Regions from separate parts of the Lactobacillus sp. ESL0261 genome, predicted to be linked through region 3. Evidence: predicted binding sites of a transcription regulator. Region 3 holds the regulator's gene; each other region holds the start of a gene.
What was found. Region 3 encodes LexA, which represses DNA repair genes until DNA is damaged. Its sites were predicted from a motif close to CNAACANNTGTTNG; they were not measured.
Positions count from the first base shown of each region.

Region 1 (4,293 bases), on a different contig from region 3:
TTGATGATTTGCAACGCAATTACCCTAAAGCAAGTAGCGTCAGCGATATATTGATTACTAAACTAGGGACTGTCGGTCCGGAGGAATATCTACGTGATAATTTTAGTCGGATTATGAGTCGTAATAAGAGTTACATACCAGTAACAGATTCAGATAAAAAATTAGTTGGAATCGTCACTCGAGCTAGTTTGGTAAATGTTGTTTATGAAAAAATATGGGGCGATAAAAGTCACCTGCAAGGTTCTTCAGAAAAAGAGGCGAAATAATAATGTCAGCCTTTTTTGCACAACACGGTTCAGAGTTATTAGTAAAAACTTGGCAACAAATATATATTTCTGCTATTTCTTTAGGACTGGGAATACTAGTTGCAGTTCCACTGAGCGTTATATTAATGAAATTTAAGCGAATTGCTAAAGTGGTAATAGCAATAGCCAGTATGTTACAAACTATACCTGCTTTGGCTCTTCTAGCAATTATGATACCATTTTTTGGTGTTGGTAAAGTACCAGCAATTATAGCTCTTTTTCTTTATAGTTTAATGCCAATTTTACGTAACACATACGTAGGACTAACTGATGTTAATCAAGATACAATTGATTCTGCACGCGGGTTAGGCATGACTAATATGCAGCTTATTTTAAAAGTTGATATTCCTTTAGCCATGCCAGTAATTATGGCAGGAATTAGACTTTCTGCTATTTATGTAATTGCTTGGGCAACTCTGGCTTCGTATATCGGAGCTGGCGGCTTAGGAGACTTTATTTTTAACGGGCTAAGTCTCTACCAAACGGATCTCATTTTTGGAGGAACAATTCCTGTAATCATTTTGGCTCTTCTTACAGATTACCTATTGGGCAAGCTGGAACGTAAGCTGACTCCAAAAGGAATATAAGGAGGCGTTCATCGTGAAAAAGTATTTAAAAAAAATATTGTTAATGATAACAACCTTGCTGGTAATGCTTACTACTAGTGCTTGTGGTCTACCGGGACTTTCTGATAGTCAGGGCAGTGAAAAAAACATTAGAATTACGGCACTAACAACGACTGAATCTCAAATTATGGCTAATATTGTTGCTCAATTAATTGAGCACGAAACTTCATACAAGACATCAATTGTTAATAATTTGGGATCTGCACCTATGCAACACCAGGCATTGTATCGTCATGATGCTGATATACAAGCAGCCGCGTATGATGGTGGCGAGTTAACAGCAAATTTGCTCTTACCTGCAATTAAAGATTCCAAGAAGGCAAATGATACAGTTCGCAGAGAAGTAAAAAAGAGATGGGATCAAACTTATTTGCATACCTATGGTTTTGCTAATAATTATGCCTTTATGGTTAGAGCAAAAGATCAAAAGAAATATCATCTTTATAAAATTTCAGATTTAAAGAAAGTTAAAGACAAATTTTCTTTTGGTGTAGCATCGGAGTGGGTTAATGCCCCAGGAGTAGGTTATCCGGCTTTTCAAACAGCATATGGAATGACTTTTTCTAAAGCCCATCCTATGAACATAGGTTTAGTATATTCTGCTTTGAATAGTGGAAAAATGGATGTCATTTTGGGCTATTCAACAGATGGTCGAATTGACAGCTATAATTTACATCTTCTCAAAGATGATAAGCATTTCTTTCCACCATATAATTGTGGGATGTTAATCAATAATTATTTGTTGCGCGAGCATCCTGAATTAAAGCCGATACTGAAACGGTTAGTTGGCAATGTGAGTGTTCATGATATTCGTAAAATGAATTTCCAAGTTGATGATAAATTGCTTGAGCCGGCTATTGTTGCACATCAATTTTTAGTAAAGCATAATTACTTTAGGGGGGAGAAATAATGTCTCATTTATCATTGTGGCAGCAGTTTATTTATTATTATGCCCATAATGGCAGTTACGTATTGGAACAATTTAATCGTACTTTTCTCATTTCAATATATGGGGTATTATTTGCTGCAATTATAGGAATTCCAGTAGGAATTTTTATCTCCCGGAATGGTCATTTAGGTGACTTTGTTGTTGAAATTGCCAACTTTATTCAAACTATTCCATCTTTGGCTCTGTTGTCCATTGTAATGATTGGTCTGGGTTTAGGTGTTATGACTGTTATTGTAACTGTTACACTTTATTCACTTTTACCTATTATAAAAAATACATATACTGGTATGAGTAATGTTAATAAAAATGTTATTGATTCTGGTAAAGGTATGGGTATGACAAAGTTTCAGCTGCTTTACATGGTTCGTCTGCCTTTATCGATGTCAGTTATCATAGCAGGTTTAAAAAACGCTTTAGTAATAGCTATTGGTATTACATCAATTGGCTCATTTGTTGGTGCTGGCGGGTTAGGTGATATTATTATCCGTGGCACTAATGCTACAAACGGCAGTGCAATTATACTGGCTGGTGCTCTTCCTACAGCATTAATGGCAATTTTAGCAGATGTCATTTTGAACTTCTTGCAAAAAATTTTAGAACCAAAAGGATTAAAAAAGGCAAACTAAAAAAGTTTTGCTGGTTTTTGCGTAATTATTATTGTGAATAAAATTAATAAACATTTGTTCGCCTTTTTTCTTGCAAATATACACTAAAGCAAAGTATAATTATTACGTATTAAAATGATGAAACTATTTATAGGAGGACAAGAGTCTTGGCCAAAGATGAAAAACAAGCTGCATTGGAAAATGCGCTTAAGAAAATTGAAAAGAATTTTGGTAAAGGCGCCGTTATGCGTATGGGCGATAAAGCTGACACCAAAATTTCAACTGTTCCTTCAGGTTCGCTTGCTCTTGATGCGGCCTTAGGAGTTGGCGGCTATCCCCGTGGTAGAATTGTAGAAATTTACGGACCAGAGTCTTCTGGTAAGACGACAGTAGCTTTACATGCGGTCGCTGAAGTGCAAAAAAGAGGCGGCACCGCTGCTTATATTGATGCTGAAAATGCGATGGATCCTGCTTATGCAGAAGCACTAGGTGTTGATGTTGATTCATTAATTTTATCCCAGCCTAACACTGGTGAAGAGGGATTGCAGATCGCGGATACACTGATTACGAGTGGTGCGATTGACATTTTAGTAGTTGATTCAGTTGCAGCACTTGTACCTCAAGCTGAAATTGACGGCGAGATGGGTGACAGTCACGTTGGACTGCAAGCACGTTTAATGAGTCAAGCATTGCGTAAACTTTCAGGTAATATTAATAAGACTAAAACTATAGCAATTTTTATTAATCAAATACGTGAAAAAGTTGGGATCATGTTTGGTAATCCTGAAACTACGCCAGGTGGTCGTGCACTTAAGTTTTACGCAACTATTCGACTTGAAATTAGAAGAGCAGAAAAAATTAAACAAACTGGTGGTGAAATCACTGGTAACCGCGTAAAGATCAAAGTTGTTAAGAATAAGGTTGCACCACCTTTTAAAGTTGCCGAAGTTGATATGATGTATGGTAAAGGCATCTCGCAAAGCGGTGAACTTCTAGATATGGCCGCTGACAAGGACATTATTGCTAAAGCTGGTTCCTGGTATTCATATCATGATGAGCGGATTGGACAAGGCCGTGAAAATGCGAAAAAGTATCTTGAAGATCATCCTGATGTTTATGATGATGTTCAGAAACAAGTTCGTCAGGCTTTTGGTATTGATGAGGAATCCGTAGCTGAAAGAGAAGATCCGGAAAAAATAAAAGAGAAAAAAGCCAAGAAAGTTGCAAGCAAAGAAAAGGAAGCTTCTGATAAAAAAGAAGCTGACAGCAAAAGCAGCTAACTATGAGGAAATAGACCTCGACCTGTGAAAACTGGTTGAGGTTTTTTTCATGACGTTTGACATAATCCCCGTGGTTCTTTATCATTAATATTGTGTGAATAATCTAAAAAAATAAAAAAGGCGATAGAAATCATGATGAGTAAATTTTTGATTCCCGTCGCGATTGCTATTATTTCAATTATAGTAGGCACAGTTGCAGGATACGCTACACGTAAAAAAATTTGGGAGAAGAAAGCCCAAAATGCCCAAAACGATGCCGATCATATTTTAACCGAAGCAAAAGCACGAGTCGACGCTGCTAAGGCTGAAGTCAATGCACAAAAGCAGGCAGCTGACGCTATAAAACAAAGTGCGCAAAACACTAAAAAGGAAAAAATTCTTGAAGCTCAAGAACAAATTCAAGATTATCGACAAAAAGTTGAAGATGAATTAAACGACAAACGTGATACAATAGCACGCGATCAAAATCGCTTAACACAACGAGAGGATACTCTTGATCATAAAAACTCTTTGCTAAAAGAAAGAGAG
Region 1 covers NZ_REHN01000005.1:139,891-144,183, forward strand. Annotated here, with positions in the region: gene F5ESL0261_RS03240 (ABC transporter ATP-binding protein) at 1-266, shown strand, start outside; gene F5ESL0261_RS03245 (ABC transporter permease) at 269-892, shown strand; gene F5ESL0261_RS03250 (osmoprotectant ABC transporter substrate-binding protein) at 936-1,841, shown strand; gene F5ESL0261_RS03255 (ABC transporter permease) at 1,841-2,506, shown strand; gene recA (recombinase RecA) at 2,653-3,765, shown strand; gene rny (ribonuclease Y) at 3,901-4,293, shown strand, end outside.
Region 1: the regulator LexA is predicted to act here: its motif matches at 2,554-2,567, upstream of recA (recombinase RecA).

Region 2 (4,293 bases), on a different contig from region 3:
ATCAAAAATATAGTTGCCACAAAGATAATTAATAACTGCCTGAATACTGGTGGCTGTATTTTCACCATGAGCTACCATTAAACCACGTAACTGAATATTTTCATCCACATGGTCACTTAACAACAATGCCAGGATTAAAGCTATGCTTTTATGACTTTCAGAATCTAAAACAGGTAATTTTTCATAAAATTTGCTGGCTACATGAAATGAACGAGGCAAATAATTCGTTATTACTTCTTTCAGCTTAGAGATATCACAATTGGGTTTAAAGTGACGCACATATAACAAATAAATAATCGGTTCTAAATAATCAGTTTTATTTAAACCATATTGTTTGACAATGATATTTTTAAAAAGGTATTGATGTTGAACATGTAAACCAGATTTTAATGACTCTTTATTAATAAATTTATTAACTGCCTGCACTCTTAACCGACATGTATTCAAGTTTTCATCAGTATAATTATCTTCAAGAATTTTTAGAGAATCAGTAATATCAGTTAATTTTTGTTCCAAACTAATCTGGGGTATAAAAGATTTCTTTTTATCTGGATCAACAATTATTTCTCCATAATCTTTAAATTCAGGTAAAGTTTCCAGTTCTAGATTTTTTAATTTAAGAGTAATGGTAGTGCTGTTATAACAATCATGATAGGCTGCAGCACATGAAACTTTAATGGTATTTTTAAGATACCCAATATTTCCAGTATGATTTAGTTGTAAAAGTGTTGATACCACATCTTTATCTACAAAAATTTTTTTATTAATTTTATGAGCTTCACTCATAAATAATGTATCAATTAGCTCCAATCGTTCGTCAACGGGTCGATCAATATAATCAGGTAAATTTATTCTGACGGGAATCCGTCGTAAAAAGGTTGTTAAAAGAACATTTTCAGGCATTTCGGTCGTTGCCATAATCAGTCTGACTTTTGACTTTTGCGGATGTACATTATCTCCCATTTTATAAAATTGCCCGGAGTCAATAAAACTAAAAAGCTTTTCCTGATTTTCACTACTGAGACGATGCACTTCATCCAAAAATAAATAACCGCCATTTGCCTCTTTCAGCAAACCATCTTTAGCAGTATCGGCGCCAGTAAATGCACCTTGAACATAGCCAAAAAGCATACTGGAAATAAGTTCAGGATTGTTGGCATAATTAGCACAATTTAAAACTATATAAGGTGCTTTAGTAGCAATAACACCAATTTCTTTAGAATAAGAATATAATTTACGAGCTAAAAAGCTTTTTCCTACTCCTGACTTGCCTGTAATTAAAACATTTAATCCATCAGGAGGATAAGCTGCTGCAGCACTTAACTGTTCAATTGCTTTTTTCAGTGAACCGTCACTACCAATTACACTCTCAAAAGACGCATGTTTAATTGGATTTTTAGCCTCAACTTTAGACCACTTAACCGGTCGTTCAGCAATTTTTTGTATTTTCTTGTCTTTAACTAATTGGTTAAGATAATGACTAACTACTGATCTAGATAAACTTAACCTTTGGGCGAGACCCTTCGTGTCAATTGTTGTACCATCTGGTAATAATTCAATTTCTTTTAATACACGCTCTTTAGCTATACTCATTTCTTTTAACTACCCCTACTTTCATTATCTGTATTATAACCATTAATCAGAGCGCTTTCTATTTATCATCACTACCATATAAATTAGATTTTAAAGAGTTTATCTTTAGCCATCCATTTTTAACATTAACAATAAAATTAAATTAAGCCTTGACTTTAATTTCTTATTTTTTTATAATTCGGTTATTGAAGTTAGAGGTAAGGGTAATGATTCAATTTAGTCAAAAAGAAAATCAACTAAATAATCGTTATTATCTTAGCTACTATAGATAAGAGTTTGGGTTCATCTAGGTGGATTCAAACTAAACACAAGTTTGAATTTATCTATGATGGCTAAGACTCTTTTAGTTTGGTTAGCCACATAGCTTTCTAAGTGGCTGACCACATTCAATCGTTTTTGGCAATAAAAATTTTTGTGTACCCGCTTAGAAATAAGTGGGTATTTTTTATGGAGGCAGAAAATGCATTTCAAGAAATTGATCACAGGAATTAGTATTGTCGGATTAATGGCACTGGGAGGGTGCAGCAGCAAAAAAGCCAGCAAGGCGCCTGATGTTAAACATGTTGGTGTCTTACAAGTAGTGCAGCACCCCTCTTTAGATAAGGCATACAAAGGTTTTAAAAAGGGACTAAAAGAAAGTGGTTTTGTTGAAGGTAAAAATCTTAAAATTGACTACCAGAATGCGCAAAACAATCAAGACAATCTGAAAAGTATGAGTGAAAAACTGGTTAATGAAAAATCAGATTTGATTTTGGGCATTGCCACTCCAGCTGCACAGAGCGTTGCTAATGCGACCCAAAAAATACCAACTGTTGTTACTGCTGTAACTGACTTGAAAGCAGCCAAGTTAGTTGATTCAGATGCTAAACCTGGCAGAAACATTACGGGAACAACAGACATGGTTTCAATTAAAAGACAAATTAAATTATTGCTATCAATCGTACCCAAGGCAAAAACTGTAGGCATTATGTACAATGCCGGTGAGTCAAACTCTAAAATACAGGCCGATTTAGCTACGGCGGCACTGAAAAAAGCAGGAGTGAAAGTTTTGATTAAAACTGCAAACACAACTAATGATGTTCAGCAAGTAACTGAAACGCTTGCCTCTAAAGTTGACGGTATATTCGTTCCTACTGACAATACTTTCGATTCAGCTGCTTCTGTAGTTGGAAAAGTAGTCAAAGAAAAGAAAGTTCCCCTGGTAGCAAGTTCCGTTGATCAAGTTAGAACAGGTGGTTTGGCCTCAATCGGAATTGATTACGAATTATTAGGAGAACAAACTGGTAAAATGGCGGCCAAGATTTTATCTGGTAAAGCCAAGCCAGCTAACATGCCGGTTGAAAGAGCACATGATATGAAATTAGTTGTTAACAAGAGTATGGCTAAAGCACTGGGAATTGATCCTAAATCAATTAAAGCACCCAAATAATTTTAAATTGATATAAAAAGGCCACTGAACAGTGAAATAAAAAGCAAAAGTGAAAAGCTTTGTTGCTTATTTCAAATGGGTGACCTTTTTATTTAGCCTTTGCTTTAAGTGATCATAATTATTATTATTTTTACAAGCTAAATTTATTATTTCTTGACTTTTTCTTCTTTATTTTTTATAATCTTCTCATTAAGGTTGGAGGTAAAGTTTTATGAAATATAATTTAATACGAGTCTCACAACTGAATAACCGTTATTACTTTAGCTATTTTAGATAAGGTTTGGGTTCATCTAGATGAATTCAAACCAGACTCAAGTTTTGAATTTATCTATGATGGCTAAAGTCCTTTAATTGCGGTTAGCCACATAACTTTCTAAGTGGCTAATCACAAATGATTATTACTAATAATTCTTGTATATCCACTTAGAAATAAGTGGATATTTTTTTACGGTCAGCAGTATTACGGAGGAACGAAAATGCGAATCAAGAAAATTATTATGGGAATGGCTTTAACTAGTCTGTTGCTGCTTAGTGGCTGCAGTAACAAGAAATCAGGCAGTACAGCAACTGTCAAACATGTGGGTATACTGCAGGTAGTACAGCATCCCTCATTAGATGAGGCTAACAAAGGTTTCAAAGAAGGCTTGAAAGAGAATGGCTACGTTGAAGGCAAGAATCTAAAAATTGATTATCAAAATGCCCAAAATAGCCAAGACAATCTGAAAAGTATGAGTGAAAAACTAGTCAATGAAAAATCAGATTTAATTTTAGGAATTGCCACACCGGCAGCGCAAAGCGTAGCTAATGCAACCCAAGATATTCCTATTGTAGTAACTGCAGTGACTGATCTAAAAGCTGCTAAATTAGTAAATTCAGATGCAAAACCTGGCAGAAATGTTACTGGAACTACTGACATGGTTTCAATTGATAAACAAATAAAATTGTTATTATCAATAGTGCCTAAGGCTAAAACAATTGGCATTATGTACAATGCGGGCGAAGCCAATTCTAAAATTCAAGCTGATCTAGCCATCAAGGCATTGAAAAAAGCTGGCGTTAAAGTTTTAGTTAAAACAGCTAATACCACTAACGACGTTCAACAAGTAACAGAAACCTTAGCTGGTAAAGTACAAGGAATTTACGTACCAACAGACAATACATTTGCTTCTGCTTCTTCAATTATTGGTAAGGTTGTTAAGGAAAAGAAGATCCCACTAGTAGCTGGTTCAACTGACCAAGTTAAAACTGGCGGCTTGGCTTCTATTGGAATA
Region 2 covers NZ_REHN01000002.1:235,055-239,347, reverse strand. Annotated here, with positions in the region: gene F5ESL0261_RS01605 (sigma 54-interacting transcriptional regulator) at 1-1,593, opposite strand, end outside; gene F5ESL0261_RS01600 (ABC transporter substrate binding protein) at 2,099-3,022, shown strand; gene F5ESL0261_RS01595 (ABC transporter substrate-binding protein) at 3,499-4,293, shown strand, end outside.
Region 2: the regulator LexA is predicted to act here: its motif matches at 1,896-1,909, upstream of F5ESL0261_RS01600 (ABC transporter substrate binding protein).

Region 3 (4,293 bases):
AGTTGATATTATCTAATACTTGAACTTTCGGTTCATCTGGATATGCAAAATATTTAACATGATAAATAAGATCTCCAGCAATATCTTTGGCAGATAATTTTTGATCAGCATTTTTGTCAGTGATTTCAGATTTTTCTTCTAATAGTTTTTCAATACGATCGTAACTTGCGCTTCCACGCTCTAAAATATTAAAAAGATACCCAATCGCAAACATTGGCCAGACCATATTGCCGATATATGCTATAAATGAGACTAACTGGCCTATAGTGAGAGCTTTGTTAAAAACTAGCATTCCGCCATAAATAATAGTTATTGTATATGTCAAACCAATTAGAAATGTACCTAAAGGATCAAACATGGAATCCCATTTAAAAACTTTTTTATTGATTTTGATAGTATCGTCTATCATTTGATTGAAAGCAGCCGTATCTTCTTTTCCCTGTCCAAAAGTTTTCAAAACTTTTATACCAGAAACAGATTCTTGAGTTTTATTGTTTAATTTGGAAAAGGCTGCTTGAGATTTATCAAAAGCATCATGTAGTCTATCTCCTAATTTCCATGCCCCCCAAGCCAAAAAAGGCAAAGGCAAAAGAGCTACAAGTGTTAAACGCCAATCAACAAAAGCAATCATGGCCACCATAGTAGATACGCTCATTATGAGTGAATCTACTAAAGTTAAGACACCTTCACCTGCAACTTCCTGAACAGCCGAAACATCATTTGTGGCGTGAGCCATCAAATCACCAGTTCTGTGACGTTGATAAAAAGTGCGATCCATAGCCATGAAATGACGAAATAATTTTGATCTTAACTGCAGTTCCAGTTCAGCCGCTCCACCCCAAATTTGACTACGCCAAAAATAGCGGAAGCCATAGAGTAGCAAGGCCGCTAAAACGATAGCCATAATCAGTAGACCGTATTCCTGCCAACTAATATGTCCTTTATCCAATTGATCAGCCATTAGGCCTAAAATCCTCGGTGGCACCAAGTTCACAACTGAAGTCAGTGCCAAAAATGTAATACCAATTAGGTAACGCTTTTTTTCTTTTTTAAAAAACCAGCCTAATTTAAAAAATATACCCATTATTCACCTAAAAATTCAGTAAAAAAGCGGAGAGTCTATTCTCCGCCACACTATTTCAATCTAGTAAGTTTTTATTTTTGGTGCTTCATCATGTTCATCACTTGGTTTACCTTCTTAGCTGAAGGCTTTTGGCCCATTTGAGACATCATGGCAACAATCATATCTTCACTGATTGGCGGATTATCCTTAAAATATTTTTTCATATATGCTCTGGCACCATAAAAGCCTCCTACAAGTCCTAATATTAATGCTATAACAATCAGAAAAATCGCTAATCCTAAGTTCATAAAATAATCACCTCAATTTGTCCAATAGGTATATCTTACCTAAAAATACAGTAAAATTAAAGATCAAAGTTAATCTTTTCTTAAACCTTTTTTTCTTTGAGCTTTTTTCGCTATTTCAGAAGTAATTTCTTTGCCATTTTTATCAATTATCACTAAATTCTCTACATCTTGTTTAAAGCCTGCTCTAAAGTTCTTAATAAATTCCTGATGTAATTTTTTTCGTTCTATTTCCTCGTCTTCTGTTAGTCCAACAGATTCCTTTTTATGATATAGTTCATTTATTCGATTTATTAGTTTTTTCTCAAGATCTTCATTCATTTTTAGCACCTCTCTTAAAAAAGTCTACATTATTATTTATAATAAAAAAAGTTTAAAATTTTCAGAACGCTTGTTTGTACTATACCAAATTATCTGCTAGAATTAAAGGTATTAAAGACGTTTATAATACTGGAGATAACTATGACTACAAAACAAAACAACAAGCAGTTGCAAATTTTACGCTACATATATGAAACGGTTGAAGATAGGGGCTTTCCCCCAACTGTGCGAGAAATATGTCATGCTGTAGATTTATCTTCCACTTCTACTGTACACGGTCATTTATCAAGGCTTGAAAACAAGGGCTTAATAATAAAGGATGCTACAAAACCAAGAGCATTAGAAATAACCGATGAAGGAAAAAAAGCAATTGGTGTCCAACCAAAAGAAATTCCAGTTGTTGGTGACGTGACTGCTGGTCAACCTATTTTAGCTGTTGAAGATATAGAAGACTATTTCCCTTTGCCTCCTGATTTAGCAAATGATGCTGGCGATCTCTTTATGTTAAGAGTACATGGAGAAAGTATGATTAATGCTGGAATTTTAAACGGAGATAATGTAATTGTCCGCAAACAATCTTCAGCTATTAACGGTGAAATTGTAGTAGCAATGACAGATGAAAATGAAGCAACTGTAAAACGATTTTACAAGGAAAAAGGTCACTATCGTTTACAGCCTGAAAATGATACGATGGCACCGATTATATTGTCAAGCGTCCACATTTTAGGTAAAGTAGTAGGGCTATACCGCAACACTATTATTTAATATTTAACAAAAGAGCTTTATAGCATTATTGGGATAAACAAAAATTATTTTTTACGAGTTTCAATAATGCTTTTTTCTGCAAAGTTTCTTTTACTTCTGCCAATACTTTTTTCTGCATTTTTAATTTGTTTATTTTTGCAGATATAACGGCGATTTTATCCGTAATTAACTTTAAGTTTTGTGTACGTTGCTTTTCAGTACTACACGACTCATCGTGTAGTTTTTTATGTCCTTTATTTCTTGAAGCGAAAATCCTAAGTCTTGGAACTCTTTAATTGCTTCAAAAATATCAGTTTCGTTTTCAGTAAACCAATAGTTTCTTCCCTTACGACCAGGATTTAATAAGTTTAAATAGATATAATGTCTAACTGTATCAGGTGTAGTATTTTCCTTTTGAATAAATTCTTTCAAATACATAATTATCTCCTTGACATAGTGTCGACCCCAAATGCTTAAATTTTAGCAGGAGGTATAAAAATGTCATATCTAACAATCTGTTTAACTATTATATATGGTGTTCTCATGATTAGCGCCAGCTTTTCATCTTTTACTAGTTTGCCAATTTGGCTAATCATGATCAACGTCTTGTCCGCATTAGGCATTATTGCCGGAAGTTTTCTAAAAAAACAACTTTTAACTACTATATTTCTAGTAGCAGTTTTACTTACCGCTCTAGCAAATGGTATTTTTCTTTACGGACAAATCACTTGGTCTCACTGGCTTATTAGACTAATTTTGACTATTATTTTGATTTGCTTGAACTTTAAGTATTTTTAGATATTTATCTAGCAAAATTCCTATTAGCAGTCAAGCGTAACGTCTCAAAATACTGTCATAATGGCAAGAAATTGACTTTCCACAACTAATGCTTTAAATCAATTCACAATCTTTATATTGAAATTATACTTAAAAATGCTTTTTCTAAAGCCTTTATGTTATTTGTTTGTGAATAATAACGCTGTTTCACTTAGGTTCCACAGCAGTAATTTTTCACAAACTTGGTTAAATTTTACTAATGATATTGGCAGCTAAATTAATTGCTGCTTCATGAGCATCCCTACCCCAGCCTCTGTCATCATGATTTTCTAAATCTTTAAGTGAATCGGCTGTAAATAATATTTGTGCAAAATCTGCCTCTCTGAATTGTGCACACGCAGCCATTGCTGCACACTCCATCTCTACACAAGAGGCTCCCAACTCTTTAGCCTGCTTTACTTTCTTGACAGTTTCCCTAAAGAAGCCATCAGTTGTCCAGGTAGTTACTTCTTCAACCTTAAGACCTTCTTCTTTCAGCAATTTTTTGGTCTTAGTTAAAAACTCTGACTTTAAGTCAATATACGTTCCTGGTTTCATATAATGAAAGGATGTGCCCTCGTCTCTAATAGCTTTTGTAGGCACTAGAAAATAGTTCTCTGGTAAATCAACTAAGCAGCCTGCTGATCCGATTGCTAAAATTTGTTTAACACCATAGGTTATTAACCAATCTAATAGCTCTACAGCAGCTGCAGCACCTATCTTTGCCTGACAAAAAGTAATTTTTTGTCCGTCTAAATCAACCTCATAAATTGGAGTTTCTCCTTCGAAGCAGTCAAAGAATCCAAGCTTTTATGAGGATAACGAGCCAAAAAATCACTGATTACAGCAGGAGTTAAGAATGCAAACAGCAGCTTGGGCTGAAAATGAAAGTTATTAATTTCTTGTTCGTGATCTGGCTCTAAAACAGCCCTCGGATCAGGATCAAAAGTTAACAAAAATGGTTCTTTCATAATTCTCCTCCTCAATAAAAATATATTGCTAAAGATTTTAACATAAACAAAAAAGAGAATCATCCCTTTTGGA
Region 3 covers NZ_REHN01000008.1:61,520-65,812, forward strand. Annotated here, with positions in the region: gene F5ESL0261_RS05955 (ABC transporter ATP-binding protein) at 1-1,084, opposite strand, end outside; gene F5ESL0261_RS05960 (YneF family protein) at 1,156-1,371, opposite strand; gene F5ESL0261_RS05965 (DUF896 domain-containing protein) at 1,441-1,689, opposite strand; gene lexA (transcriptional repressor LexA) at 1,831-2,454, shown strand; gene F5ESL0261_RS05975 (MerR family transcriptional regulator) at 2,626-2,871, opposite strand; gene F5ESL0261_RS05980 (hypothetical protein) at 2,932-3,231, shown strand; partial or broken gene F5ESL0261_RS05985 (nucleoside phosphorylase) at 3,457-4,223, opposite strand.